Regions from separate parts of the Kitasatospora sp. NPDC002551 genome, predicted to be linked through region 1. Evidence: riboswitches for the same ligand, from Rfam matches in the RefSeq annotation. Region 1 holds a riboswitch; the other holds the start of a gene.
What was found. A riboswitch is a leader RNA that binds a small molecule or an ion and turns the genes downstream of it on or off. The one in region 1 is predicted to bind cyclic di-AMP.

Region 1 (7,204 bases):
GGTTCAAGCGCGCCCTGCGCGAGGGCCCCGGCTCCCCGCTGCGCGAGCGCTACCACTTCCGCCCCGGCAAGGGCGAGAACGGCGAACTGCCGCCCAACGACTGGGAGTCCATCTTCGGCGGCCCGGCCTGGACCCGCACCGAGGACCCGGACGGCACCCCCGGCGACTGGTACCTGCACCTGTTCGCCCCGGAGCAGCCCGACTTCAACTGGGAGAACCCGGCCGTCGCCGACGAGTTCCGCTCCATCCTGCGCTTCTGGCTGGACATGGGCGTCGACGGCTTCCGCATCGACGTCGCCCACGGCCTGGTCAAGGCCCCCGGCCTGCCCGACCTCGGCGGCGCCGACCAGCTCAAGCTGCTCGGCAACGACGTCATGCCCTTCTTCGACCAGGACGGCGTGCACGAGATCTACCGCAGCTGGCGCGGGATCCTCGACGAGTACCCGGGGCAGCGGATCGGCGTCGCCGAGGCCTGGACCCCGACCGTCCAGCGCACCGCCAACTACGTGCGCCCCGACGAGCTGCACCAGGCCTTCAACTTCCAGTACCTCGGCACCTCCTGGGACGCCGCCGAGCTGCGCGCGGTGATCGACCTCTCGCTCGACTCGATGCGCCCGGTCGACGCCCCCACCACCTGGGTGCTCTCCAACCACGACGTCACCCGGCACGCCACCCGGTTCGCCAACCCGCCGGGCCTGGGCACCCAGATCCGCACCGCCGGCGACCGCGAACTCGGCCTGCGCCGGGCCCGCGCCGCCACCCTGCTGATGCTCGCGCTGCCCGGCTCCGCCTACGTCTACCAGGGCGAGGAACTCGGCCTGCCGGACGTCACCGACCTGCCCGACGAGGTCCGCCAGGACCCGTCGTTCTTCCGTCAGGCCGGCCAGGACGGCTACCGCGACGGCTGCCGCGTCCCGATCCCGTGGTCCGGCACCGAGGCCCCCTACGGCTTCGGCCCGAGCGCCGGCGGACCGTCCTGGCTGCCGCAGCCCGCCGAGTGGGCCGGCCTCAGTGTCGAGGCGCAGACCGGCGATCCGACCTCCACCCTGGAGCTGTACCGCTCGGCGCTGGCCGTCCGCAAGGCGCGGCCCGACCTCGGCGCCGGCACGGACGTCCAGTGGCTGGAGGGCCCCGAGGGCACCCTGGCGTTCCGCCGCGGCTCCTTCGTCTGCACCGTCAACACCACCGGCGCCCCGGTCCGGATACCGGCCCCCGGCCGACTGCTGCTCACCTCCGCCGGCGCCGACCCGGTGGTGGCGGACGGCGAGGCGGTGCTCGCCGCGGACAGCACCGACTGGTGGGAGGTCTGACGTGGTTGCAATAGGCTCTGGGATCGTGACTACGGCGCGACTCTCAGACATCGCGGCGCAGGCGGGGGTCAGCGAAGCCACCGTCTCCCGCGTGCTCAACGGCAAGGCCAACGTCTCGGCCGCCACCCGGCAGACCGTGCTGGCGGCCCTGGACGTGCTCGGCTACGAGCGGCCGACCCGGCTGCGCCGGCGCAGCGCGGGCCTGATCGGGCTGATCACGCCGGAGCTGAGCAACCCGATCTTCCCGGCGCTGGCCCAGGTGATCGAGCAGGTGCTGAGCCGGCACGGCTACACGCCGGTGCTCTGCACCCAGACGCCGGGCGGCTCCACCGAGGACGAACTGGTGGAGATGCTGGTCGACCGGGGCGTGGCGGGCATCGTCTTCGTCTCCGGCCTGCACGCGGACTCCACCGCCGACCACGACCGCTACGCCCGGCTGGCCGGGCGCGGGGTGCCGTTCGTGCTGATCAACGGCTACAGCGAGCGGATCGACGCGCCGTTCATCTCGCCGGACGACCGGGCCGCGATGTGGATGGCCGTCCAGCACCTCGCCGAACTCGGCCACGAGCGGATCGGCCTGGCGGTCGGCCAGCAGCGGTACGTGCCGGTGCTGCGCAAGATCGAGGGCTTCACCGCGGCCATGCGGGAGGTGCTCGGGCGCAGCCGGGAGGAGGCCGAGGCACTCGTCCACCACACGCTGTTCAGCGTGGAGGGCGGGCACGCGGCGGCCGGGGCGCTGCTCGACAAGGGCTGCACGGCGATCGTCTGCGGCAGCGACATGATGGCGCTCGGCGCGATACGGGCGGTCCGGCAGCGGGGCCTGGCGGTGCCGCAGGACATCTCGGTGGTCGGATTCGACGACTCGCCGCTGATCGCCTTCACCGAGCCGCCGCTGACCACCGTGCGCCAGCCGGTGGAGGCGATGGCCACCGCGGCGGTGGACGCGCTGCTGGAGGAGGTCGGCGGCAACGCCGCGCAGCGCGGGGAGTTCATGTTCCAGCCGGAGCTGGTGATGCGCGGCTCGACCGGCGCCCGCGCGCGCTGAGCAGCCGTGTACTGAGCGGCCCGTGCGCCGATCAGGGTGCCGAAGGGGCCCGGGAGCGGATGTGCTCCCGGGCCCCTTCGGCGTTGCGGCCGCTCAGCCCTCCTGGGCGACCGGGCGGTCCTGGGTGACCCGGTGGCCGTCGGCGGCGTCGCCGGTGCGGGTCTCGGTGCGCCGGCCCCGCTCCAGGTAGTCGCGGAGGATCAGTTCGACGGCGTCCTGCGGGTTCCTGGTGCCGGACAGCATCATCGCGTCGATCGCGAGGTTGGCGTCGAGCGTGACGGTGACCTGGGCCATGGTGACTCCTCCTCGGGTGCAGGGCAGCAGCATGCCCGGTGCGGCCCCGGTTTGACCATGGCCGCTCTTCGCGCGCCCGCGTCCGGGCATGCCGCGGCCCCCGGGGAGGAGCGACCGGACTCTCCCCGGGGGCCGCGGCGTGACGGGATCAGACCCGGCCGGCGAAGTCCGGCGCCCAGTTGGCGACGGTCTGCGTCCGCACGCCCGAGCTCGGGTTGGCGGCCTCGACGTACTTGCCGTCGCCGATGTACAGCGCGACGTGGTAGACGCCGGAGTCCTTGCCGTTGTTGGACCAGAACAGCAGGTCGCCCGGCTTGAGGGCGTCCAGCGAGACGTGGGTGGACGCGGCGGCCTGGTCGGCGGCGACGCGCGGGACGGAGATGCCCGCGGCGCGCAGCGCGGCCTGGGTCAGGCCGGAGCAGTCCCAGCCGCCGTTGCCGGTGCCGCCGTAGACGTAGGCCTGGCCGACCTTCGACTGGGCGAAGGCGACGGCGGCGGCCATGCTGCCGGTGGCCGTCGGGGCCGGCGCCGGGGTCTCGGCCTGCGCGGCGGGCTTGTTCGCCGGCTTGGTGGCCGGGGTCTGGGCCTGGGTCTGGGTCTGCGCGGACGGAGCCCGGGTGTCGCCCTGGGCGCGGTTGAACCAGTCGAAGCCCTGGCCCTGGGCACGGTCGCCCAGGCTCAGCCGCTGGCCCGGGTAGATGGCGTGCGGGCCGTCGGTCAGGGTGGCGCGGTTGAGCTCGTACAGGCGCTGCCAGCCGCCCTGGACGTGCTGCTCGTCGGCGATGGTGGACAGCCAGTCGCCGGCGGCCACGGTGTAGGCCTCGGAGGCCTGCTGGCCGCTCTGCTGACGCCACTGCCGGTCGCTCTGGCGCTGCTCGGCGGCGGGGGCGGTGCCGGGCGCGGTGGTGGCGGCCTGCGGCTGCGCGGCGGGCTTGCCCGCCGGCTTGGCGGCCGGGGCCTGCGCGGCGGGGGTCTGCGCGGCCGGGGCCTGGGTGGCCGGCTTGGCGGCGGCGGAGGTGTCCACCGCGGCCGGGGTGCCGCCCTTGGTCAGACCGGCCTTGACCGAGCAGACCGGCCAGGCGCCGGGGCCCTGCACGGCCAGGACCTTCTCGGCGATCGCGATCTGCTGGTCCTTGGTGGCGAGGTCGGCGCGCGCGGCGTACGCGGTGCCGCCGAACCCGGACCAGGTGGAGTTGGTGAACTGGAGGCCACCGTAGAAGCCGTTGCCGGTGTTGATGCTCCAGTTGCCGCCGCTCTCGCACTGGGCCACCTTGTCCCAGGTGGCGACGGAGGCGGCCGAGGCGGTGCCGGCGGTCAGGCCGGGGACGGTGAGGCCGATGCCCGCGACGCCGAGGGCGGCGATCGCGCGACGGGTACGGCCGGACAGTCGGGTGCCGTTGGTGGGCAGCATGAAGACGTGGTCCTCTCCCACGCCTGCGAGGTGAGCTGTCGGATTCGGGCCGGAGTTGCCCGGCCGCGCTGTGGACGCGGCTTCACCCCTAGCCCGGGGCCGGTCCGAGGACCGGTCCTGGGCGAACTACCTGTGGTTCCCCCGCTCCTGCCGTGGTGCATTGCGCTGCCAGCGCGCCCGACGGCAGGACTCGGCGTCGCGGACGTGCTGGGTCCGTGTGGCCACGAACGGGGAGCACGTTAAGCAGAGGCGCGTTCAAACCGCAAACATGTGTGACGCTCGTCACGGTTTGCGAAATCCGTGCTGAGCGGCTGTCCTTCATGATCAGAAATGACCGGTTTTCCGCAACGCCGGTCGTGGCCAACGCAACTGCCTATGCTTCAGAGCGTCGGCGGCGCGCCGGCACCGCCGCAGCCGTCCGGAGAGAGGGCTACGCACCGATGGGCATCGACGAGGAGCCGAACACCCCCCGTCCGGCCGCCCGGCCACGCGGAGCGCATCGCCGGGCAAAGCACCGCAGAGCGGACATCCCGACCGAACCGTCCCGAACTCACTTGACCCGCCGGGCACTACTGCGCTGGCTGGCCGTCGGCACCGCCTTCGCGGCGATCAGCGGCGAGGAGATCCTGCGCCGCTCGCTGACCGGAGAGACCCGGTTGGTCACCCCGGCCGCGGTCATCGGGACCACCCCGACCGAGGCCGCCGGCCCGATGGGCTCCGACGGCGGCCACGGCGCCGCCCCGCCGGACGGCACCGGCCCCCCGGGTACCGGCGCCCCCGAGCAGCCCGCCCCCGCGCCCACCGTCGACCAGGGCGGCCGCCGCTGGTCCGACCGGGCCGGCTGGGGCGGCAGCCCGCCGGGACCGCGCAGCGCGGTGCGGATCACCGACCGGGTCCTGCTCGACACCGACGCCGAGGTCGGCTCCCTGCTGGTCGAGCCGGGCGGCGCGCTCACCTTCGCCGCCGACCGCACCGTCACCCTCGCCGCCGCCGGCAACGTCGAGGTCCGCGGCGCCCTGGCCCTCGCCCCCGACGGCGGCCACGTCCACACCCTGCGCTTCCCCGGCGTCGACGAGAAGCGGTTCCAGGGCGACGGCATGAAGGTGGTCGACACCGACGTCGGCCTCTGGGTCACCGGCGCCGGCTACCTGCGGCTGGACGGCGCCGCCAAGACCGCCTGGGTCCGCGCCGACCGCGAGCTCGGGGCCGGCGACACGGTCGTCAACCTCACCTCCCCGCCGGCCGGCTGGCTGCCCGGCGACGAACTCGCCGTCACCCCGACCGGCCCGCCCGACCAGGAGGGTTTCGCCGCCGGCTACGACCTCGTCACCATCCGGTCCGTCAGCGGAACCACCGTCACCCTGGACGCCCCGCTGCGGTACGCCCACCCCCGGGTCGCCGCCGGAGGGGGCGTCACCGTCGGCGCCGAGGTGCTCAACCTGACCCGCAGCGTCCGGGTCGAGGGCACCGCCTGGGGCCGCACCCACGTCCACCTCACCAGCTCCCGCCGGGCCGACGTGCGGCACGCCGCGCTGCGCTGGGTCGGCCCGCGCGCCGACACCAGGGAGACCTGGAAGGGACCGGACGGCACCGCCCCGGTCACCGCGCCGGTGCTCGGCCGGTACGGACTGCACTTCCACCGGCTCGGCGACGCCACCCGCGGCACCGTCGTCGAGGGCGTGGTGGTCCGCGACGCCGGCAGCCACGCGTACGTCCCGCACGCCAGCCACGGCATCACCTTCCGCAGCTGCATCAGCCACGAGACCTGGGAGGACGCCTACTGGTGGGACGGTCCGCTGGACACCCGCACCCCCCAGCAGCCGTCCGACGACATCGTCTACGAGTCCTGCGTCGCCTCCCGCACCCTGCTCGAACCCAACCCCCGGGCCTACCGGCTGACCGGCTTCAACCTCGGCGCGGGCACCGGCGGCAAGGCGCTGGACTGCGTGGCGGTCGGCGTGCAGGGGGCGAACGGCGCCTCCGGCTTCGAGTGGCCGGAGAACAGCGAGGGCGTCTGGACCTTTCAGCGCTGCCTGGCCCACAACAACCTGCAGGACGGCATCTTCGTCTGGCTCAACGCCAAGCAGCACCACGTGGTCACCGAGTTCGCCGCGTACCACAACGGCGGCTGGGGCATCGAGCACGGCGCCTACCTCAACGACTTCGACTACACCGCGAGCGTGCTGTACGGCAACGCGGGCGGGGGAGTGGCGCTGCACTCGCTCGGCCGCGACCGGGGCACCGTCTTCGACGGGCTGCTGATCGACGCGGCCGGGAAGAGCGACTTCGCGGTCTCCACCGCGCGGCACGAACTCGCCGGGGAGTCGGTCACCTTCGGCCGCTGCCGGTTCACCGGCTACCGCCGGGCCGGGATCGCCTTCCGCGCCGGGGCCGACGGCAAGCCGGACGACGTGCTGGTGCTGGACTGCGAGTTCGGCGGCAACGAGCTGTGGCTGGACCCGCAGGCCGGTCCGCCCAAGAACGTCCTGCTGCGCCGGGCCGGGTCCACCGAGGTGCTCCAGGTGCGCCGGGCGGGCGAGGAGGGCACCGCCCAGCCGCAGTGGAACGCCGCCGCGGCCGCGGTGCCCACGCTGGCCGGCCAGTCGCGGCCGGTGCAGGTGCCCGCGCTGAAGCTGAAGGACGCCGCCGCGCCCACCACCCGGGTGGGCCGGTAGGGAACGCGAGGAGGGCCCGGGGCGGTGCGTCCGTTCCGGGCCCTTCCGCGTGACGGGGTGCTACTGGGCGGCGTGCCGCCCGCCGGCGCGCGTGCCGTCGGCCTCGTCGGCGTCCGACTCGTCGGCCCCGGCCTCGGGGGCGACGGCCGGCAGCGCGGCCAGGTAGGTGGAGGCGAGCAGCTGGCCCACCGCCTGGTACGCGCCCAGCGGCGCGGCCGACGGGCAGCCGGACTCCTCGGCGGCCGTGGCGAGCAGCTCGGCGTCCGCCTCCGGGCCGATCACCAGCGGGGCCAGCGCCGGGTTCTGGGCGCCCATCTCCTTGAGGTGGGCGACGGCGTCGGCGACGGAGCCGGGCAGGTCCAGCGCGGCGGCGACCACCGGCACGGCGAGCCGGGCGGCCAGCAGCATGCCGGTGATGCCGGCGGCGTCGGCCGCGGCCTGCCCGCCGACGGTGGTGAGCACCACGCCG
Region 2 (7,204 bases), on a different contig from region 1:
GGGCGCTGACCGGTGCCTGGGTCTGGGTGGCCGGCGTCCCGCTGCTCGGTCCGATGATCTACAACCGCTACGACGTGATCGTCACCGCGATCGCGGTGGCCGGCCTGCTGGCGCTGATCCGCCGCCCGGCGATCGGCGGCCTGCTGCTGGGCCTCGGCGGCATCGTCAAGATCTGGCCGCTGCTCGGCCTGATCGGCACCCCGTCCGGTCGGCGCACCCGCCGTTCGTGGACCGCCGCGGCGGCCGCGACCGCGGCGATCGCCTTCCTGCTGGCGGCCGGGATGAACGGCGCGTTCGAGTTCCTGACGTTCCAGAAGGACCGCGGCATCGAGGTGGAGTCGGTCGGCGCGCTGCCGATCCACTTCGCCCGGATCGCCGGGGCCTGGGACGGCAAGGTGATGATGAACTACGGCTCGGTGGAGATGCTCGGGCCGTGGGTCGAGCTGGTCAGCAAGGTGATGCTGGCCGGCACCGTGCTCGGCTTCGGCTGGCTGCTGCTGTGGCGGTTCACCGCCCGGCGCCGCAACGCCGCCACCATGTACGACGCGGCGCTCGCCGCGCTGCTGATCTTCACCGTGACCAGCCGGGTGATCAGCCCGCAGTACCTGGTCTGGCTGGTCGGCGTCTCGGCGGTCTGCCTGACGGTGCGCGGCAGCAGCCAGCGGCCGGTGGCGCTGCTGATCCTGGCCGCGACCCCGCTGACCCTGGTGGAGTTCCCGCTGGTCTTCGGCGACGTGGTCGCCAGCAAGCCGGGCGCGATCGCCGTGCTGACCCTGCGCAACCTGCTGCTGCTGACCGCGACCGGGCTGTCCTGCGTCCGGCTCTGGCGCTCCACCCGGCGCACCGAGCGGCTCGCGGAGACCGTGGTGCTGCCCCGCCCGGAGCCGGTGCCGGCGGCCGCGTTCTCGGTGCGCCCGGGCATCGCGTACGAGCAGGACCTGCTGGACGGCATCGACCGGCCGCGCGGCGCACCCGGCGACCGGCGCCAGGGCGCCCGGCCCTGACTCCGCGCCGGGAGGCGCGCAGCCCCTCCTAGCGGGCGGCTAGCGCCCGGACCTCGGCCAGCCAGAGGCGGGTGAACTCGGCCAGGCCGAGGCCCAGCCGCTCCCGCAGCAGTCCGTCCAGCCAGGCCGGGCGGTCCGCGCCCGGGGCCGCCGCGCCGACCGCCCGGTAGAGGTCCACCAGCCGCTGCGGCCCGTACCGGCGGGCGATCAGGTCGCAGGCCAGCCAGGCCTGCTCGTAGACCTGGGCGAGCCCCTCCCCGGCGGCGGTGAAGGCGGCGTCCTCGGGCAGTGCCGTGGGCAGCCGCCCGTCGGCGACGTCCCGGGCCAGCTCCGGGGCGATCCGGTGGGCGGCGCGGCCCGAGTCGCGGTAGCCGGTCCAGTCGGCGGCGCCCTCGGAGAGCCAGAGCGGCGTCCAGGCGCGGGTGTCCGCCCGGGTCGCCACGTGCACCGCCTCGTGGGTGACCACCACCTGCCGGCCGAAGTCGCTCAGGCCCGCGTAGGTCTCCGGGTTGACCAGAATCCGGTCGGCCGGGGCGTTCAGCGGCGCGCCGGGCGCCGCCACGGTGACAGCGGCCATCCCGGACCAGCCGGGCCGCTCGTCCGCCAGCAGCCGGGTGAACTGTTCCCCGGTGGCGGGCAGTTCCAGCAGCAGCCGGCCGGCCCAGGCGGTGCCCCAGAGGGCCTCGACGGCGGACACCGCCCGGTCGCCGACGGCGGCGAGTCCGGCGGGGGCGCCCCCGCCGGCCCCGGCGTCCACCCCGAGCACCAGGCAGCGCGCTCCGGCGCCGGCCCGGACGGTGCCGAGGTCCCACAGCGGCGGCGGTCCGCCCGCGCCCTCCTCGCGTTCGACCCGCCAGCCGGCGGCGGAGCGGGCCAGCGCCAGCCGGCGCGGGTGGACGACCGGCTGCCGGTCGTACCCGCTCACCACGACGGTCAGCTCGGCGGTGGCGGCGCACCGCCCGGCCGCGTCCACCGGGCCGAGCAGCAGGTTCCGGTAGCCGGCCCGCAGCGGCAGCGCGGGCGGCCCGGCGGTCAGCGCCCGGGCCCGCTCGTCGAGCAGCGCCAGGACGCCGACGTGCTCGTCCGAGGCCGCGGCGGCGGGCCGCGCCGGGGCGGCCCCGGGCAGCGACAGCTGGGCCAGTCCGCCGGCCGCGAGCAGCAGGGCGGTGCGCCGGGACGGCCCGCGGCCGGCGGCGGTGTCCAGGCGGCTCAGAGCCGGATCACCCCCGAGACCGGCATCGCGGTGACGCTCTCGTAGCGGACCTTGGCACCCGGGTAGGGGGCGTGCACGATCACCCCGCCGCCGGCGTACATCCCGACGTGGTGCATGTCCCGGTAGAAGATCACCAGGTCCCCCGGCCGCGCTTCGGAGAGGCCGACCCGCTGCCCGGCGCGCGCCTGGGCCTGCGAGGTGCGCGGCAGGGTCACTCCCGCCTGCCGCCAGCTCCAGTACATCAGACCGGAGCAGTCGAACGCCTTGGGCCCGGTGGATCCGTACACGTAGGGCGAGCCGATCATCCGCACCGCGGCGGCCAGCGCGGCGGCGCCGCGTTCGGAGGCCGGCGGGGTGCTGCCGAGGTCCAGCCGGTCGGTGCCGCGGGTGGCGCGCTGCTCCGCCTCCCGGGCGTCCTGGGCGGCGAGCCGGGCGCGCTCGGCGGCGCCGAGGCTGTTGAGCAGCCGCTGCGCCTTGGCGAGCCGCTGCTGGACCTCCTGCTTGCTCTCGGCCAGCGCCCTGCGGATCTCCTCCAGCTCGGCGAGCTTGGCGGTGGTCTCGGCCCGGCGCTGGTCGAGCACCCGCTGACGGCCCAGCAGCTCGTGCAGGGTCTCATTCTGCCGCACGGCGGCCTGGTCCAGGGTGCGGGCCCGGGTGAGGTAGCCCTCGGGGTCGGTGGAGAGCATCAGCTGGACGGTCTGCGCCATCCCGCCGCCGCGGTACTCGGCGCCGGCCACGGTGGCGAGGTCGCCGCGCAGCCGGTTCAGCTCGTCCTGGGCGAGGGCGACCTGCTGCTGCAGCGTGCCGGTCTCGCGCTGGAGCCTCTGCTGGGCCTCCTGGGCGGCGTTGAACCGCTCGGAGGCCTGCTCGGCCTCGTCGTAGAGCTGCTCCACCTGCGCCTTGACGTCCTTGCGGTCGGCCGGGGCGTCCGGCGAGCCGGGCGCGGCCCGGGCGCTGCCTGCGGCCGCCACACCCAGCGCGGTGGTCGCCGCCGCGGTGAGCACCAGCGCCCGGGCGAACGCGTGCGCACCTGACAGCGGGGAACGGCGGTGCACGGCCATGCGACGTCGGCTCCGATCCTGGGCCCGGCCCGCCGCCGCACCGGAGCGGGCGGCTGTCGAAGCGGGCGTCCGGTGGCAGACGTTAGCGAGTCAGGGCAACCGATTCCAAACCCCTCCGAACCCGAATATTCGGACACTGATCGGACATCAGATCGGTTCGCGGACCGAGCGTCCCGGCGGGGCCGGGAAAAGCCGCAGGCCCGGCCTCCCTCGGGGGAGACCGGGCCTGACGGGGCGTTCCGACCGTCGGTCAGAGGCGCACGATGGTGTTGACCGGCATGTTGGACGCCGACTCGTAGCGGACCGACGCGCCCGGCTTCGGGGCGTGGATGACCTGGCCACCGCCCACGTAGATGCCCACGTGGTGGCGGTCGCCGTAGAAGATCACCAGGTCGCCGGGCTGGGCCTTGGAGATGTCCGAACCGATCTGGGTGCCGGCGGTGGCCTGCGCCTGCGAGGTGCGCGGCAGCGACACACCCGCCTGGGCGTACGCCCAGCCGGTGAGGCCCGAGCAGTCGAAGGAGTTGGGGCCGGTGGCGCCGTAGACGTACGGGGCGCCGAGCTTGCTCTCGGCGGCCGCGATCGCGGCGGCACCGCGCGAGCTGTTGGCGGCCGGCGCGGCCGGCGCGGCCGGCTTGGACGCCGCGGCGGCCGGGGCCGAGGCCGGGGCCGAGGAGGGCGCGGACTGCGCGCTCAGGTTGCTGCGGTTGGTGTCGCGGGAGGCGCGCTCGGCGTCGGCCTTCTCCTTGGCGGCCTTGGCGGCCTCGGCCTTGGCGGCGTCCGCCTTCGCCTTGGCCTCGGCGGCGGCCTTCTCCTCGGCGGCGCGGATGGCCTGGCGCTCCTGCTCGGTGAGCGTGTTGAGCAGGTCCTGGGCCTTCTGCAGCTTGCCCTGGACCTCCTCCTTGGAGGTCTTCAGCTGCTGGGTGGTGGACTCCAGCTCGGCGAGCTTGGTCTGGGTCTCGGTGCGGTCCTGGTCGAGCCTGCGCTGCTGCTCCTGGAGCTCCTTCAGCGCGCCGGACTGGGTCGAACCGGCCTGGTTCAGGGCGTCGGCCTGGTTGAGGAAGTTGTCCGGGCTGGCGGAGAGCATCAGCTGGACGGTCTGCGATATGCCGCCGGTGCGGTACTGCTCACCGGCGATCTCGGCGAGGCCGCCCTGCGCCTCGATCACCACGGCCTGCTGACGGGCCACCTTGTCCTGCAGCTCGGCGACCTGCTTCTGCAGCTCCTGCTGCTTGGCCTGGGCCCCGTTGTACTTCTCGGTGGCGACCTCGGCCTGCTCGTTGAGCTGGTCGACCTGCTCCTTGACCTGGTCCTTGGTCGGCGCAGGGTCGGCGTGGGCGCCGGACTGCGCGGACAGGGCAACGGCAGCGGCGGCGACACCGGTCAGGATCGAGACACGGGCGCGGCCGGCGGGCTTGGGACGACGATGGGACGCCACGAAGGCGGACTCCTTCTTCCTCATCCGCCTACCGGGTGAGCTGACGGGTTCGGGCGGAAGCGTGCCCTACGACGCCTCACCCGCCGCTCGCGCGGCCGGCCTGGCGCCGATTCACCCCGGAGGAACGTGGTTCCCCGGCTCCGTTCCACAGCGGACCCCGGACTGCGGGGCCCTCGTTCGGACGGGCTACCCGAAGCCCCGTCCCGCTGCTTCGCGAACTCGGCGGCGAACCCCGCCGCCACCCAGGCTGGGTGATCGACTGTGCGTGGTTCGAGGCACGACCCTAGTAACAGATCCGTGATCCGTTCAAATCCTTGTCAGAAAAAAGCCGGAAGAATGCCCAAGTTCCCTTGTGAATATGACCGAATGTGATCACACCCCCACGGCGGGCTGATCATTGTCCGTCAGATGGTCGAAAGCGCGCTCGAAACGCCGACGCCACCTCCGACCGGAGGTGGCGCTGATCACAGGAGCCCCAGCGGGCCCCTCGGGCGTGTCGTGGCGACCCGTCAGACCCGGCGGATCGTGTTGATCTTCATGGCGTCGGCCTTCATCACCTTCACCACGTCACCGGTGCGCGGCGCGTGGACCACCATGCCGTTGCCGATGTACATGCCGACGTGGCTGCGGTCGTCCCGGTAGATGACCAGGTCGCCCGGCTGGGCCTCGGACAGGGACGGCACCCGGGTGCCGTAGTTGCCCTGCGCCTGCGAGGTGCGCGGCAGCGAGACGCCGGCCTTGCCGTACGCCCAGACCATCAGACCGGAGCAGTCGAAGGTGCTCGGGCCGACGTCGCCCCAGCCGTAGGGCGAGCCCTGCTTGCTCATCGCGAGGGCGACCGCGGAGCCCGCCTTGCCGCTCGCCTGCGGCAGGCTGCCCAGGTCGGTGCGCTCGGAACCGCGGGAGGCGCGGTCGGCCTGCTGCTGCGCCGCCTTCAGGGCCGCGCGGTCCGCGGCGCTCAGCGAGTTCAGCAGCTCCTGGGCCTCCCGGAGCTTCTTGTTGACCTCGGCCTTGGTCTGGTTGAGGTCCTTGGTGGTGCTGTCCAGCGAGGCCAGCACGGCGGCCGCCTCGGCCTTCTGCTGGTCGAGCCGGCGCTGCTGCTCCTGCAGGCCCTTGAGCGCCTCGGCCTGGCTGGAGCTGGCCTGCTGCACGCTGGAGGCCTTGTCCAGGTAGCCGGACGGGTCGGAGGTGAGCATCAGCTGGACGGACGGGTCGATGCCGCCGGTGCGGTACTGCTCGCCCGCCACCTCGGCCAGACCGGCCTGCAGCTGGGTCATCTGGTCCTGGCCGCGGGCCACCTGGTCCTGGAGCTGGTCCGCCTGCTTGCGCAGCTGGTCGGCCCGCTCCTTGGCGCCGTTGTACTTCTCGGTGGCCTGCTCGGCCTCCTCCTGCAACTGGTCGATCTGCGCCTTGACGTCGTCCTTCTTCGGCGACGGGCTGGGCGCGGCGTGGGCGGCGACCTGCGCGGAGAGAGCGACCGCGGTCGCAGCGGCAGCGGTGAGCACGGAGACCCGCGCGCGGCTCGGCTGCTTGGGACGGCGGTGGGAGGCCAAGGGACCGGCTCCTTCTTCCAATGGCCTCACCCGAACGGGTGAGAATCCGGAAAATAGGTTTGACGCCAGACCCTAGTGAAGATCCACGTTTCGCGCCACTCCCCCGTTCGCGTGAACGCGAACCGCCCCTCTGACTTCACCGAATTCGCACAACATCGCAATCGGGCCGCTGACCAGCCGTCATACCGACCGGCTCACACCCCGGAAGGGTTACGGGCGGGCCAGCCGGTTGAGCAGCAGCACCGACGCGACGGGGCGCGCGCCGGCCTTCCGCACGCCCTCCGCGACCTCCCGGTCGGTGGAGACCACCACCACCGGGCGCCCCTGCGGCTCGGCCCGGACCAGCCGGCGGATCAGCTCGTCCGCCGTCTCCCCGGTCCGGCTGAACCGCACCCGCACGCCGCGCGGAGGCGCCATGATCACCGGTACGTCCAGGTCCTGACCGTCGAACACACAGGTGACTTCCGCCTGGGTGCGCTGCGCCAGCATCGCCAGCCCGCCCAGCAGCCGGATCCGCTGCTGCTCCAGCGGCAGCGTCGGATAGCCGGTCTTGGTCACGTTGTAGCCGTCCACCACCAGATGGACCTGCGGGATCGCCAGCAGCTGGTCCAGCAGCGCCGGATCGTCCTCGGCCAGGCCCCGGCGCGCCACGTCGTGCGGCGAGGCCGAGCCCGGCACCACGGCCTCCACCAGGTCCGCCGGGCGGATCTGGGACACCGGCAGCGCCAGCTCCCGCTGCAGCCCCTGCGCCGACTGCAGCACGGTGTCCAGCAGCAGCCGCAGCCGCATGTCCTCGACGCTGCGCCCCTCGCGGGCCGAGCGGCGGCCCTGCTCGGCGGCGTTCTCCAGCTCCGTGACCCGGTGCCGGAGCCGGCGCGCCTCGCTCTCCGCCGCGCTCCGCTCGGCCGCCGCCTGCGCCCGGGCCGCCTCCAGTT

Region 2: linked by a shared signal. The riboswitch ahead of ABT093_RS22035 (C40 family peptidase) and the one ahead of ABT093_RS36725 (transglycosylase family protein) in region 1 are both predicted to bind cyclic di-AMP.

The regions. Positions count from the first base shown of each region.
Region 1 is NZ_JBEOWI010000076.1:14,703-21,906, reverse strand. It holds gene ABT093_RS36740 (glycoside hydrolase family 13 protein) at 1-1,310, shown strand, start outside; gene ABT093_RS36735 (LacI family DNA-binding transcriptional regulator) at 1,336-2,355, shown strand; gene ABT093_RS36730 (hypothetical protein) at 2,449-2,649, opposite strand; gene ABT093_RS36725 (transglycosylase family protein) at 2,798-4,081, opposite strand; cyclic di-AMP (ydaO/yuaA leader) riboswitch at 4,068-4,228, opposite strand; gene ABT093_RS36720 (hypothetical protein) at 4,615-6,735, shown strand; gene ABT093_RS36715 (hypothetical protein) at 6,796-7,204, opposite strand, start outside.
Region 2 is NZ_JBEOWI010000026.1:33,843-41,046, forward strand. It holds gene ABT093_RS22020 (glycosyltransferase 87 family protein) at 1-1,004, shown strand, start outside; gene ABT093_RS22025 (hypothetical protein) at 1,033-1,977, opposite strand; gene ABT093_RS22030 (C40 family peptidase) at 2,214-3,278, opposite strand; gene ABT093_RS22035 (C40 family peptidase) at 3,529-4,716, opposite strand; cyclic di-AMP (ydaO/yuaA leader) riboswitch at 4,727-4,879, opposite strand; gene ABT093_RS22040 (C40 family peptidase) at 5,226-6,269, opposite strand; gene ABT093_RS22045 (NYN domain-containing protein) at 6,480-7,204, opposite strand, start outside.